One region of the Streptomyces sp. NPDC092952 genome, then DNA from elsewhere that is predicted to be linked to it. Evidence: riboswitches for the same ligand, from Rfam matches in the RefSeq annotation. Region 1 holds a riboswitch; each other region holds the start of a gene.

Region 1 (3,550 bases):
GGCCATGCGGTCCGCCAGGCCGAGCGCGAACATGATCTCGGTGATGCCGACGTCGTTGGTGACGACGCGCCGCGGGGCCTTGTCGTAGGTCTTCTTCTCTCCGCAGTTCTCTACGGTCACCGGGTAGTGGTCCGACGCGGCGCTTGCGCCCTTCTCCTCCTGGGAGGTGGGCAGTTGGGCGCCGCACCCGGTGAGGACCAGAGCGGCGGCGAGGGCGAACGCGGCGGGGCGTGCGGGGTGGGGCATGGCGGTGGTGCGTCCTCAGGAGTCGGTTCGGGCGGGGGCGAGTCGGTCGAAGAGCAGTTGCACGGCGCCGGTCTCCGGATGTGCGACGCGGTGGGCACGTACGCCGAACACATCGGCCAGCAGCTCGGGGGTGAGCACGTCGTGGGGGGCGCCGGACGCGACGATCCGGCCCCCGGAGATGACGTGGAGCAGGTCGCAGTGGAGTGCCGCGAGGTTGAGGTCGTGCAGGGAGGTGAGGACGGTGGGGCCGCTGTCGCGGACCAGCGCCAGGACGTCCAGTTGCTGGGCGATGTCGAGGTGGTTGGTCGGTTCGTCGAGTACGAGGAGCCGGGGCTGCTGGGCCAGGGCGCGGGCGATCAGGACCCGTTGCTTCTCGCCGCCGGAGAGGGTGAGGAAGCCCCGGTCGGCGAGGTGGGCGGCGCCGACCCCGGCCAGTGCCTCGGCGCAGGCCGTCCGGTCCGCCTCGGTGGCCCGGCCCATCGACGACTGGTGCGGGGTGCGTCCCATGGCCACCACCTCGGCCACCGTGAAGTCGAACTCGGAGACGGCCTCCTGGGGAAGGGCGGCCAGCCGGCGGGCGCTCTCGCGCGGGCTCATCGCGTACAGGTCCTCGCCGTCGAGCCGTACGGTGCCCGCGGAGGGGCGCAGCGCCCGGTAGACGCAGCGCAGCAGGGTCGACTTGCCGCTGCCGTTGGGGCCGACCAGGCCGACGAGTTGTCCCGTGCCCGCGCCGAGCGTGGCGTCGGCCACGAGCCGCGCGCCGGCGATCTCGACGGTCAGGGCTTCGATGTCGATCCGCATCAGGCGCCTCCGAAGGTGTAGGTGCGGCGGCGCATCAGCAGCACGAAGCACGGCACGCCGATGGCCGCGGTCAGTACGCCCACCGGCAGTTCGGCGGGGGCGAGGACCACCCGCGAGAGGATGTCCACCCAGATCATCAGGACGGCGCCGACCAGCGGGGCGACGGCGAGCAGCCGCCGGTGGTCGGCGCCGACGAGCATCCGTACGCCGTGCGGCACCATCAGTCCGACGAAGCCGATCGCGCCGCTCACCGCGACCACCGCCCCGGTGACGGCCGCGCAGACCACGAAGAGTTCCTTGCGCAGCCGTCCGGCGTCGACGCCTAGGGCGGCCGCCGTCTCGTCGCCCATGGCGAGGGCGTTCAGCCGGCGGGCGGACCAGGCGAGGTGGGCGATGCCGCAGAGCACGGCTCCGGCGGCGATCGGCACCGAGGCCCAGTTGGCGCCGCCGAGGCTGCCGAGCATCCACATCATCGCGGAGCGGGCGGCCTCGCCGTGTTCGGCCGCGAAGACCATGAAGGTGGTGACGGCGGAGAAGCCGTAGTACATCGCGGTCCCGGTGAGGACGAGCCGCAGCGGGGTGAGGCCGCGTGCGGTGCGGGCGATGGCGTACACCAGCATCATGGCGAGGAGCGCGGCAAGGAACGACGCGGTGGACAGCGCCCAGATGCCCAGGGCGCCGAAGGCACCGAAGATGAGTACGGCGTTGGCGCCGACGGCCGCGCCCGAGGAGATGCCGAGGACGAACGGGTCGGCGAGCGCGTTGCGGACCATGGCCTGCACGGCGATGCCGATGGCGGAGAGCCCGGCGCCGACGACCGCGGCCAGTACGGCGCGCGGGAAGCGCAGCTCCCAGACGATGGTGTACGCCGCGACCTCGTCGGGCGATATTCGGCCGCCGGTCAGCCCGGCCCACAGATGGCTCAGCACCTCGCCCCAGGAGAGCCCGGACGCCCCGATGCCCGCCCCGCAGACCAGCGAGAACAGCAGCGCCACGACAAGAACGGGAACGAGGAGCGCGGGTGACATCCGGCGTGGCGGGGCGGGGCCGGAGGCGGCAGGGGCCGCGCGGGACGGCACGGCGGGGCGACGGTCGAGGGGGATGGCCACGGGCGGTTCGCTTTCGCCTCGGGCCGTGCATCTACGTCATCAACGGAGCGGCCCGGACGCCGCGCGCCCGATGCAGCACCCATCGCAGTCCACGGCGAATTGACAGGAGCCTTCACCGCCACGGGTAATCGGGCTCACGGGGCCCTTTCGGGCACCGTCTACCGTTGCGGGTCAGCGCCGGACTTCGACCGGACTTCCCCCGTGGGGCAGATGCAGCTTAACGCGAACGGTTTGGCGTGTTTCCACCCCGTCCGGGTCCGGGCCGCGCCGCCCCTGTTCCTCCGGTTCGACCGGCGGAGCCGTGGGCGCATCCCCCGGACGGCCGACACGGAGGTCGTCCCGACGGCCGCGCATCACCGACCGGTCCGGCTACCGCCGGGGCCGAGGGCGCGCCGAGCATGGGGGTGCGGGCCCGTACCGTCCGGGCGCCGTCCACGGATTGCGAGGAACCATGCCTTCGACACGACGCACCGCCCTCCTGACCGCCCTGCTCCTCGGACCGGCCCTGCTCGTGACGGCCTGCGCCGGGCCGTCCGGGGACGGCGGCACCGGGCCGACGCCCGGGGCCGCGGACCGGGCCCTGCTCGACGCGGCGCGTTCCGGCGACGCCGACGCGGTGCGCGACGCGATCAGGCGGGGTGCCCGGCTGGAGGTCCGGGACGGGGAGCGCCGCACCCCGCTGCTGCTGGCCTCCACCAACGACCACGTCCGGGCCGCCGAGGTACTGGTCCGCGCCGGTGCCGATCCGGACGCCCTGGACCAGCAGCACGACACCCCGTGGCTGGTGACGGGGGTGACGGGCAGCGCCGCGATGGCCCGTACCCTGGCGGCGGCCGACCCCGACTACACCGTCGTCAACCGGTACGGGGGCACCTCCCTGATCCCGGCGGGGGAGCACGGCCATGTCGACTACGTACGGGAGGTCACCACCAACCCGGACATCGACGTCGACATCGACCACGTCAACGACCTCGGCTGGACGGCCCTGCTGGAGGCCGTCCTCCTCGGCGACGGCGGCAGGGACCATCAGGAGACCGTGCGGCTGCTGCTGGCCGGGGGCGCCGATCCGGGGATCGCCGACAGGTCCGGCACCACCGCGCTCCAGCACGCCCGGCAGCGCGGGTTCGACGAGATCGCCCGGCTGCTGGGCGGCTGACCGGACCTCAGGAGCGGCCGCGGCGGGCGGCGGCCGCCCGGCGGCCCGAGATCAGGTGCCGGCCGGCCAGCTCCACCACGCTCTCGGCGTCCCGGTCGGCGATCGCCGCGTAGAGGTCCTCGTGCTCCCGCGCGACGCCCTCCAGGTCGTCGTGCTGCCCCAGCAGCCAGCGCATCCTGCTGCGCAGGGTGGCCTGGAGCTCGTTCAGCAGCTCGTTGTCGGCCAGGGCCGTGACCGT
Region 2 (3,550 bases), on a different contig from region 1:
CTGCGTCGCCAGGTAGCCGGTGAGCCGCTCGGCGAAGTACTGCACCATGTCGTTGCGCTCGGCCTCGCCGTGTACCAGGACGTCCAGACCGGTCTTCTCCTGGAAGGAGACGACCTCCCGGATCTCGTTCCTGATCCGCTCCTCGTACCCCGCCTCGTCGATGCGCCCCGCGCGCAGGTCGGCGCGGGCCGTGCGGAGCTCGGTGGTCTGCGGGAACGAGCCGATGGTGGTGGTCGGCAGCAGCGGCAGGCGCAGGTGGGCGTGCTGGGCGGCGGCCCGCTCGGGGTACGGCTGGGAGCGGTGGGTGTCCGCCTCGGTGACGGCGGCGGCGCGGGCCCGGACCGCCGGGTCGCGGGTCAGGGACGAACCGGCACGGGACGACAACGCCGCCCGGTTCACCGCGAGTTCGGCGGCGATCGCGTCCGTTCCCCGGGTGATCCCCTTGGCGAGGGTGGCGATCTCGGCGGTCTTCTGCCGGGCGAAGGCGAGCCAGCGGGTGATCTGCGGATCGAGGTCCCGCTCGGCGGTCACGGTCAGCGGGACGTGCAGCAGGGAGCAGGAGGCGGCCACGTCGACCCGGTCGGCGAGGCCGAGCAGGGTGCCGAGCGTGGAGAGCGACTTCTCCAGGTCGTCGGCCCAGATGTTGCGGCCGTTGACCACCCCGGCCACCAGCCGCTTCCCGGGCAGCCCGCCGACGGCGGCCAGGGCGTCCAGGTTGGCGGCGGCCGCCTCGGTGAAGTCGAGGGCGAGCCCGTCGACGGGGGCCTTCGCGAGCACCGGCAGCGCCTCGCCGAGCCGGTCGAAGTACGAGGCCACCAGCAGCTTCGGCCGGTCGGTGAGGGCGCCCAGGTCGCGGTAGGCGCGGGCCGCCGCGTTCAGCTCGGCCGGGGTGCGGTCCTGGACTAGGGCGGGTTCGTCGAGCTGCACCCACTCCGCGCCCGCCGCGCGCAGGTCGGCGAGGACCTCGGCGTACACCGGCAGCAGCCGGTCCAGCAGGGTGAGCGGGTCGAAGCCGCCGGCCACCCCGGGCGCGGGCTTGGCGAGGAGGAGGTAGGTGACCGGGCCGACCAGGACGGGCCGGGGCGTCAGCCCGAGGGCCAGTGCCTCGCGGAACTCGCAGACCTGCTTGGTGGAGTCGGCGGAGAAGACGGTGTTCGGCCCGAGCTCGGGCACCAGGTAGTGGTAGTTCGTGTCGAACCACTTGGTCATCTCCAGCGGCGCCACGTCCTGGGTTCCCCGCGCCATCGCGAAGTAGCCGTCCAGGGCGTCGGCGGCGACGGCCGTGCGGTGCCGGTCGGGGACCGCGCCGACCATGACGCTGGTGTCCAGCACGTGGTCGTAGTACGAGAAGTCGCCGGTGGGCACTTCGTGGATGCCGGCCTCGGTCAGCTCCCGCCAGTTGGCGCGGCGCAGGCCGGCGGCGATGGCACGGAGCGCGTCGGCGGTGACGCGGCCCTTCCAGTAACCCTCGATCGCCTTCTTCAGTTCACGGTTCTGCCCCTGACGGGGGTAGCCGTACACGGTCGCCCGTGCTGCCGCGGCTGCGGTCCTGCCGGTCACGGAGATCTCCTTCGAGAGACGTATCCCTGGGATCCCGAGGACCCGCGCGGCACGAAGGAGTGGCATGTCCCGCGGTGCGGCCTCGCGCCACAGGGCACGGCCGTCCGCCGGATATGTACGCCGACCCGCCCACGAGGTCACCGGGATGTCCGCGCACGCGTCGTACGCGCGCGGGCAGTGGCAGGTCTTCGGACTCGCGGGCTCGCCCGCCCAAAGGCGGACACCTACTGGCCGTCGCTTCCCAGGACCCTGTCTCGGGCCCCAGTGCGTATGACGGCGGTCGTTCCCACTCACCGCTGCGGGGCAGTCCCGGATTCCCACCGGGTTCCCTCTTACGACTCCCCGCCTGGCGGACGGGGCGAACCAGCTGCACGGCCCACCCTACGACCCCGCCCGCACCGGCCGCCACAACACAACGACGCCCCGCACCCGACGGGAGGCCGGATGCGGGGCGCGGGTGCGTTCGTCGCGCGCGTACGTCAGTGGTGGGTGGCGTAGGAGACGAAGGCGGTCCACTGCTGGGGCCCGAAGGCGAGCCGGGGGCCGTGGGTCTGCTTGGAGTCGCGTACGTGGACGGTCTCGGGGACGACGGCTACCTCCACGCAGTCCGGGCCGTCATTGGTGCTGTAGCTGCTCTTGAACCACTCCAGCACGGAACTGTTCGCTGTCGAGGGGTTGGTCATTACATCTCTCCCAGCACTTTCTTGATGAAGGCCAGCGACTCACGCGGGGTGAGGGCCTGGGCCCGGATGATGCCACAGCGGATCTCGAAGAGTTGGATCTCTTTGGGGTGTGAGAACAGTCGATTGATGAGATGGGCCTCGCTGTGTCCAACGGTCTCCCCGTTGTCCAGCCGCAGTAGCTTGAACGCCCCTGCGAGACCTGTGTGATCCTCGCGATTCGTGGGCATTACCTGGATCTCCACGTCTCGCCGCTGGCCGAACTCCAGCAGATGTTCGAGCTGCTTCCGCATCACCATTCTGCCCCCGAGGGGGCGCTGGAGCGTCACCTCTTCCATGATGAAGGTGAAGACCCGGGCGGGCTGTTGGTGGAAGATCTCCTGGCGTGCCATCCGCGCGGCGACGAGCCGCTCGATCTCCTCCTCGCTGAAGGCCGGGCGCCGCATCCCGTACAGCGCCTTGGCGTACTCCTGGGTCTGGAGCAGCCCGTTGACGACGGAGTTGTCGTAGGCGCAGATCTCGATCGCCTGGTCCTCCAGCTTCGCCAGATCCCGCACCTTCTTCGGGAACCGCGCCTCCTCGGCCTCCTTGCACAGGGCGGCGATCATGCCGCCCGCCCCGAGCACCTCGTCCGCCCGCTCCAGGAACGCCGCGCTCGGGGCGCGCCGTCCCCGTTCCACCGAGGAGACCTGTTCCTCGCTGTAGCCGATGGCCGCCCCCAGCTCGGCCTGGGTCATGTTCAGCCGGTCGCGCCAGCGCTTGACGGTCCGGCCGATCATCCGCAGGACGAGCGTCGACTCCTCGTCGACGGCGTCGTGCGGCTCCATTCCGTCACCGGCCTGTACCGAATGCCCCGTCAGACTCACGTTCGCACACCTCCACATCCGATCCGTGCATGCTCAACTCCTCGCTGGGGAAACGGGTAACGCCACACAGCCCGGACAGACCCGGACAAGACCCGGACAGTCACGCCCTGTACGGGTGTCGCTACTGGTCACCGTAGATCCGGGTGGACACGCTGAGTGACATGAATCGCGAAACCTCCCCCACTCCGGAGCCCCGCCCCGCCTCCGGACAACACCGCGCCCCCGCCCGCCACTTCGGCATCCTGCTCTCGGCCACCCCGCGTGGTGCCCGGCTCGCCCGCCGTCTCGCGGCCGAGGAGATCCACCGCTGGGGCTGGCCGCACGGGAGCGAGGCGAACCGGACGGCGCAACTGCTGGTGGCCGAGCTCGCCTCCAACGCCGTACGGCACGGACGGGTGCCCGGCCGGGACTTCCGGCTGCGGCTCACCCTCCAGGGAGGGGAAC
Region 3 (3,550 bases), on a different contig from region 1:
GCCGACTCGCGCACGGCCCCGCGCAGCGAGACCCGCAGCCCGTCCTCCTCGTCGATGCCGAGCCCGTGGGCGAAGGGCAGCACCCCGTACGTCGGCCGCCCGGTCAGCCCGCGCAGCATGTCCAGACCGGGCTCCAGCAGCGACACGTCACCGCGGAACTTGTTCACCAGGTAGCCCGCGACCAGCGCCTGGTCCTCGGGGGCCAGCAGCGCCGTCGTACCGAAGAACGACGCGAAGACGCCGCCCCGGTCGATGTCGCCGACCACCACCACCGGGAAGTCCGCCGCCCGCGCGATGCCCATGTTCACGATGTCGGTGCGCCGCAGGTTGATCTCGGCCGGGCTGCCCGCCCCCTCGCAGATCACCGCGTCGTACGTGGCCCGCAGTTGCTCCAGGCAGTCGGTGACCGTGCCGAACAGGGCCTCCTGGCGGCCGCCGTGGTAGCCGCGCGCGCTCATCTCGCCGACCGGCTTCCCCATCAGGACGACCTGGCTGGAGCGGTCGCCGCCGGGCTTCAGCAGGACCGGGTTCATCAGCGCGGTCGGCTCGACGCGGGCGGCCTGGGCCTGCATGGCCTGGGCGCGCCCGATCTCGGCGCCCTCGCGGGTGACGAACGAGTTCAACGACATGTTCTGCGCCTTGAAGGGCGCGACCTTCACGCCCCGGCGCACCAGCCAGCGGCAGATGCCCGCGGTGACGACGCTCTTGCCCGCGTCCGAGGTGGTTCCGGCGACCAGCAGTCCGCCGCTCATGCGCTCCTCCGTCCGGTACCGGTCCGCCGAGCGGCGATCCGTCGTGCGGCGAGGCCGGCGCCGAGCCGCCCCGCCACGCACACGCCGAGGGCCAGCGCGCCGACCCGCCGCGACAGCCGCACCGCGCGTTCGATGTCCGCGCCCTCCACGGCCCGGCCGCGCTCCCCGTTGAGCACCGGGCGGTGCTCGACCCGGCCGCCGTACGCGAGGGTCCCGCCCAGCCGTACGCCGAGCGCCCCGGCGAACGCGGCCTCCACCGGGCCCGCGTTCGGGCTGGGGTGCTTGGCGGCGTCGGCCCGCCAGGCGTGCAGCGCGTCCCGGGGGCGTCCCCCGGCGGCCACCGCGAGCAGGGCGGTGAGCCGGGCGCCGGGCCAGCCCGCGAGGTCGTCGAGGCGGGCCGAGGCCCAGCCGTAGCGGCGCAGCCGCGGCGACCTGTGGCCGACCATGGCGTCGAGGGTGTTGACGGCCCGGAACCCGGCCAGCCCGGGGACCCCGCCCACCGCTCCCCACACCAGGGCGCCGACCACGGCGTCCGAGGTGTTCTCCGCCACGGACTCCACCACGGCGCGGGCGATCCGCGGCCCGTCCAGGGACTGCGGGTCGCGCCCGCACAGATGCGGCAGCCGCTCCCGGGCCAGGGCGATGTCACCGGCCTCCAGCGCGCCGCCGATGGCCCGCGCCTCCCGGCCCAGGGAGGTGCCGCCGACGACGGACCAGGTGGTGGCGGCGGTCAGCGCCACGGAGGCGGCGGGGCTGCGGCGTACCGCGCGGGCGGCCAGCGCACCGCCGCCCACGGCGGCTCCGGCGCAGATCAGGGTGTGCAGCGCGCCCCAGCCGCGGTGGTCGTGCCACAGGCGGCGCTCGACGCCCGCCGCGGCCCGCCCGAAGGCGGCGACCGGGTGGCCCCTGCGGGGGTCACCGAGCAGCAGGTCGCCGAGGAGACCGGCGGTGGCGCCGTACGCGAAGATGCGGTCGGCTCGCACGGCTCAGCCGGCCGTCGCGCCGCGGCGGACTCTCGTACGGAAGGCATCGGGGCCTGGGACGGCGGGCGCACGGCGGCCGGGCATGGCGATATGTCCTCACTCAGGGTCCGCGCCCTGGTTCGACGTGACCGGCGACGAGAGTCTCCTGGCTCCCGGATCCGCGGGGCCCCCGGCCTTCCAGCCCGCTCGCGCGCGCCGTGACGTCCGGTGTGGGGGACCGCTCCCCGGTGACAGTGGCGGGACCGCGCCGGATTCGCACCGGCTTCCTCTGCTGTCGCCGTAATTGGCTCCGGCAGTCCACCATGCCCCGCGAAGGCCCGTCAACCTGCCGTTGACCTGCGGCGGGGCAGTGTGCTGAGACGCACATCGGGCCGGACACCCGGGGGTGTCCGGCCCGATGCGGGGCGCGCGGGGCGGGTCAGGCGACGATCAGGAAGATGCCGTACCCGACGGCCGCCGCGCAGAGCGCGAAGCAGGCGTACGCGCCGGCGCGGGCCAGCAGCGGCGAGCCGCCGGAGCCGCCCTGCGCCGCCGGTTCGGCCTGCTTGGAGAGGCCGACGATGCCCAGGGTGAAGAGGCCCACCAGCGCGACGGTGACCACGAGGGAGACACCGAAGACGGAGCCGAGGGCTGCCCAGTCGATTTTCATGCTGATTCCTTAGACGGTCGGTGCGGGACCGGTCAGACGGCGGCGGGCTGCGCCGGGTCCTGAGGGGCCTTGGGCGTGACCGGGACGGCGGTCACGACGACCGCGGCCGGGGCGGCGGCCTGGGCCGCGGTGGTGGGCGGCGGGCTGACGGCGGCGATGGCCGTGGTGACGACACCGGCGGGCTCGGCGGGGACCGGGGCCGGGGCCTCGGCGCCCGCCGGGGCGACGTCGTCGTGGCCGACCGGCTTGCGGCGGGAGAGCAGCCAGATCGAGCCGGAGCCCAGGATCAGCAGGGCCGCGACGACGACGACGCCCCAGGTGCCCTGCTTGGTGAGCAGCTCCGCGCCCGCGCCGACCAGACCGGCGGCCGGCAGGGTCAGGCCCCAGGCGACGAACATCCGGGTGGCGGTGGACCAGCGGACCACACCGCCCTGGCGGCCGAGGCCCGCGCCCATCACGGCGCCGGAGCACGACTGCGTGGTGGAGAGCGAGAAGCCGAGGTGCGAGGAGGCCAGGATGACCGTGGCCGCGCTGGTCTGGGCGGCGAAGCCCTGCGGCGGCTTGAGGTCGGTGAGGCCGCTGCCCATGGTGCGGATGATGCGCCAGCCGCCCAGGTAGGTGCCGAGCGCGATGGCCAGACCGGCGGAGACGATCACCCAGACCGGCGGGTTGGCCCCGGGGTGCAGGACCCCGCCGGTGACCAGGGCCAGCGTGATGATGCCCATGGTCTTCTGCGCGTCGTTGGTGCCGTGGGCGAGGGAGACCAGCCCGGCCGAGGCGATCTGGCCGGCCCGGTAGCCCTTGGCGGTGGCCTTCTCCTGGGCCTCGTCGCGGATCTTCCCGCCGATCCGGTACGTCAGCCGGGTGGCCAGCAGCGCGGCGAGACCGGCGACGATCGGGGCGGCGACCGCGGGGAGCAGCACCTTGGTGACGACGGTGCCGCCGTTGACCGACGACCAGCCCGCCGACATCACGGCCGCGCCGATCAGGCCGCCGAACAGGGCGTGCGACGAGCTGGAGGGCAGCCCGACCAGCCAGGTCAGCAGATTCCACAGGATGGCGCCGACGAGTGCCGCGAAGATCACTTCTGTGCGCAACCCGTCCTCGTTGACGATCCCGCCGGAGATCGTCTTGGCGACCTCCACCGACAGGAACGCGCCGACGAG
Region 4 (3,550 bases), on a different contig from region 1:
TGGTTCGCGGTCCGGTTGGAGGCGTCCTTGAAGGTCATCCAGCCCTGGCCGGTCTGGGCGAGGGTGCGCATCATCCGGCCGTACAGCTCGCGGGCCGGGAGCGTCCGGCGGGCCAGGCCCTTCGCCTCGGCGGCCCGGTACGCGGCGTCGAACGCGTCGCCCCACAGGTCGACCAGGTCGGGCACGTCGGCCGGGGAGAACAGCGACCACTCGCCGTCCGCCTCGACCCGGCGCATGAACTCGTCCGGCACCCAGTGCGCCAGGTTCAGGTTGTGCGTGCGCCGCTGGTCCTCGCCCGTGTTGTCGCGGAGCTCCAGGAACTCCTCGATGTCCGCGTGCCAGGTCTCCAGGTAGACGGCGGCGGCGCCCTTGCGGCGGCCCCCCTGGTTGACGGCGGCGACCGAGGCGTCCAGCGTCTTGAGGAACGGCACGATGCCGTTGGAGTGCCCGTTGGTGCCGCGGATCAGCGAACCGCGCGAGCGGATGCGGGAGTACGAGAGGCCGATGCCGCCCGCGTGCTTCGAGAGCCGGGCCACCTGGTGGTAGCGGTCGTAGATCGAGTCCAGCTCGTCCAGCGGCGAGTCCAGCAGATAGCAGGAGGACATCTGCGGGTGCCGGGTACCGGAGTTGAACAGGGTGGGGGAGGAGGGCAGGTAGTCGAGCCGGCTCATCAGCCCGTACAGCGCCGCCACCTCGTCCAGGGCGCGCTGCGACTCGTCCTCGGCGAGCCCGGACGCCACCCGGAGCATGAAGTGCTGCGGGGTCTCGACGACCTGGCGGGTGTGCGGGTGGCGCAGCAGGTAGCGGCTGTGCAGGGTACGCAGCCCGAAGTAGCCGAAGCGGTCGTCCGCGCCGTCGGCGAGCGACTGCCCCACCAGCGCGTCCAGCGCCTCCGCGTGCCGGGCGACGAAGGCGGCGGTGCGGTCCGCGATCAGGCCCTCGCGGTGCCCCACGGCGACCGAGGCGGAGAAGGAGACCGCGCCCTGGCCCGCCGCCTCGTCCGCGATGGCGAGGGTCAGCAGCCGGGCGGCCAGCCGGGAGTACGCGGGGTCCTCGGAGATCAGGCCCGCGGCCGCCTCGGTGGCCAGCGAACGCAGCTCCGCCTCGTCCGCCCGCGCGCTGCGGCCGCGCAGGGCGGCGGCGGCGACCCGGCCGGGGTCGGTGTCGGGCAGATCGGCGGTGAGGGCGGTCAGGGTCCGCAGCAGCGCCGCTCCGGGACCGTCCTGTGCGGCTGCCTCGGACTCGACGGACGCGGCGACTGAAGCCGGATCGGCTGGCGCGATGGTCACGTGTTGCTCTCCCACGCTCGGCTCGGGGCCGGCGGGGGCACGGGGGAAGCCCGCGAAGGACGCACCCGGGCCGGGGCAGCACTCCGCGCGGCGTCCACCGGCCCAACCGCGAGGCCCGGACGTCTGGGCATCCGGTTCGGTCGAGCCGGATGCGCTGTCGGCAGGTCGTCGGACTGGCTCGGAGTGCGCAAAAGCGCACCGGATACACCGTTGCGGGACAGTTCCGGATTCGCACCGGATTCCCCTGCGACGACAGCGAGGACGAGCATACATGTGGGGGCCGCCCGATGAGGCAGCCCCCACATGTTGTGTCGTACGACGCAGGATCGGATCGCTCCCGGAACGGCGGACGGCCCGCCCCCACCCCTCGGGAAGGGGCGGGAGCGGGCCGTGGAAGCCCGGGAACGGGCCCTGCCGGAGGTGTTCCCGGGGCGCCGGGAAGCGGCCCGTCAGTGGCCGCCCGGAGCCCCCGCGGTGGCCGGCGGGAGCTTCGCCCGCACGCCCGGGTCGCCCGCGTCGGCCGTGTAGTCGGCCGGCGAGGTCTCGTCCGTACCGGCGGGCGCCTTCATGGCGTTCAGGACGAAGGTCAGCACCACCGTCACGACCACGTTCAGCACGAACGCGGTGAGGCCGATGTAGCCGATCTCGCCGATGCCGGGGATCTCCGCCGACGAACCGCCGAAGTGCTTCTGGGTCGGCGAGGCGACCCCGTACGCGGCGACCGTCCCGTACACCATGCCGACCGCCCAGCCCGCGAGCAGCGCCCAGCGGTGGAACCAGCGGGTGAACAGCCCGCCGACCAGGGCCGGCATCGTCTGGAGGATCCAGATCCCGCCGAGCAGCTGGAAGTTGATCGCGACGGTCTTGTCCATGGTGAGGACGAAGGCCAGCGCGCCGACCTTGACCAGCAGCGACACCAGCTTGGAGACCTTGGTCTCCTGCTCCGGGGTGGCGTCGGGTTTCAGGAAGTCCTTGTAGATGTTGCGGGTGAAGAGGTTCGCCGCGGCGATCGACATGATCGCGGCGGGCACCAGCGCGCCGATGCCGATCGCGGCGAAGGCCACCCCCGCGAACCAGTCCGGGAACATGTTCTCGAACAGCTGCGGGATGGCCAGCTGCCCGTTGTCCACCTTGATCCCGGCGGCGATCGCCATGAAGCCGAGCAGCGCCAGCAGGCCCAGCATCAGCGAGTACAGCGGCAGGATCGTGGTGTTGCGCCGGATCACGTTGCGGCTGCGGCTGGAGAGCGTCGCCGTGATGGAGTGCGGATACATGAACAGTGCCAGCGCCGAGCCCAGCGCCAGGGTCGCGTACCCCCACTGACCCGCCTCGCCCGGGGCGAGCGCGCCGCGCGGTTTGCCGGTGGCCGGATTGGTCTCGGAGAACGCCTCGCCGGCCTTGGCGAAGATGTCGTGGAAGCCGCCCAGCTTGATCGGGATGTAGATGATCGCCACGGCGATGACCAGGTAGATCAGCCCGTCCTTGACGAACGCGATCAGCGCGGGCGCGCGCAGCCCGGACGAGTAGGTGTACGCGGCGAGCACCGCGAACGCGAGCAGGAGCGGCAGGTCCTTGACGAACCAGTGCGTGTTCTCGCCGCCGCCGACGCCCATCACGTCCAGCACCGCCTGGATGCCGACGAGTTGGAGCGCGATGTACGGCATGGTGGCGAGGATGCCGGTGACGGCGACCGCCAGCGACAGCCCCTTCGAGCCGAACCGCCCGCGGACGAAGTCCGAGGTGGTGACATAGCCGTGCTTGTGCGAGACCGACCACAGCCGGGGCAGGAAGGTGAAGATCAGCGGGTACACCAGGATCGTGTACGGAACGGCGAAGAAGCCCGCCGCGCCCGCCGCGTAGATGGCCGCCGGCACGGCGACGAAGGTGTACGCCGTGTAGAGGTCGCCGCCGAGCAGGAACCAGGTCACCCAGGTGCCGAACGACCGTCCGCCCAGGCCCCATTCGTCGAGGCTGGCCTCGTTCTCGGCCCTGCGCCAGCGGGCGGCCAGGAAGCCCATGACCGTGACGGCCACGAAGAAGAAGATGAAGACGCCGAGCGCGACGCCGTTCACACCGTCCTTCATGCCTGCTCACCCCCCTTGCGGGCGCGCTGGTCGCGCTGCCACAGCTTGTACGCGATCATCGTGAGCGCGGTGGAGATCAGCACCCAGAGCATCTGGTACCAGTAGAAGAACGGGATCCCGATGAAGGTGGGGTCCACCTTCGCGTACGAACCCACCCAGAGCATCGCCACGAACGGC

Evidence for each region. Region 1 has a riboswitch for cobalamin ahead of ACIQGQ_RS27660 (FecCD family ABC transporter permease). Riboswitches for the same ligand answer to the same signal wherever they lie in the genome.
Region 2: it holds a riboswitch for cobalamin, as region 1 does, so the genes downstream of both, metE (5-methyltetrahydropteroyltriglutamate--homocysteine S-methyltransferase) here and ACIQGQ_RS27660 (FecCD family ABC transporter permease) in region 1, are expected to answer to the same signal.
Region 3: it holds a riboswitch for cobalamin, as region 1 does, so the genes downstream of both, ACIQGQ_RS16390 (cobalamin biosynthesis protein) here and ACIQGQ_RS27660 (FecCD family ABC transporter permease) in region 1, are expected to answer to the same signal.
Region 4: it holds a riboswitch for cobalamin, as region 1 does, so the genes downstream of both, ACIQGQ_RS29620 (ribonucleoside-diphosphate reductase subunit alpha) here and ACIQGQ_RS27660 (FecCD family ABC transporter permease) in region 1, are expected to answer to the same signal.

Annotation. Positions count from the first base shown of each region.
Region 1 is NZ_JBIVPT010000014.1:76,604-80,153, forward strand. It holds gene ACIQGQ_RS27650 (ABC transporter substrate-binding protein) at 1-246, opposite strand, end outside; gene ACIQGQ_RS27655 (ABC transporter ATP-binding protein) at 262-1,047, opposite strand; gene ACIQGQ_RS27660 (FecCD family ABC transporter permease) at 1,047-2,156, opposite strand; cobalamin riboswitch at 2,256-2,402, opposite strand; gene ACIQGQ_RS27665 (ankyrin repeat domain-containing protein) at 2,608-3,312, shown strand; gene ACIQGQ_RS27670 (GntR family transcriptional regulator) at 3,320-3,550, opposite strand, start outside.
Region 2 is NZ_JBIVPT010000011.1:84,488-88,037, reverse strand. It holds gene metE (5-methyltetrahydropteroyltriglutamate--homocysteine S-methyltransferase) at 1-1,560, opposite strand, end outside; cobalamin riboswitch at 1,743-1,895, opposite strand; gene ACIQGQ_RS24720 (DUF397 domain-containing protein) at 2,040-2,243, opposite strand; gene ACIQGQ_RS24715 (helix-turn-helix domain-containing protein) at 2,243-3,067, opposite strand; gene ACIQGQ_RS24710 (ATP-binding protein) at 3,268-3,550, shown strand, end outside.
Region 3 is NZ_JBIVPT010000005.1:528,309-531,858, forward strand. It holds gene ACIQGQ_RS16385 (cobyric acid synthase) at 1-752, opposite strand, end outside; gene ACIQGQ_RS16390 (cobalamin biosynthesis protein) at 749-1,735, opposite strand; cobalamin riboswitch at 1,874-2,005, opposite strand; gene ACIQGQ_RS16395 (hypothetical protein) at 2,154-2,384, opposite strand; gene ACIQGQ_RS16400 (anion permease) at 2,417-3,550, opposite strand, start outside.
Region 4 is NZ_JBIVPT010000016.1:154,767-158,316, reverse strand. It holds gene ACIQGQ_RS29620 (ribonucleoside-diphosphate reductase subunit alpha) at 1-1,289, opposite strand, end outside; cobalamin riboswitch at 1,431-1,575, opposite strand; gene mctP (monocarboxylate uptake permease MctP) at 1,739-3,373, opposite strand; gene ACIQGQ_RS29610 (DUF3311 domain-containing protein) at 3,370-3,550, opposite strand, start outside.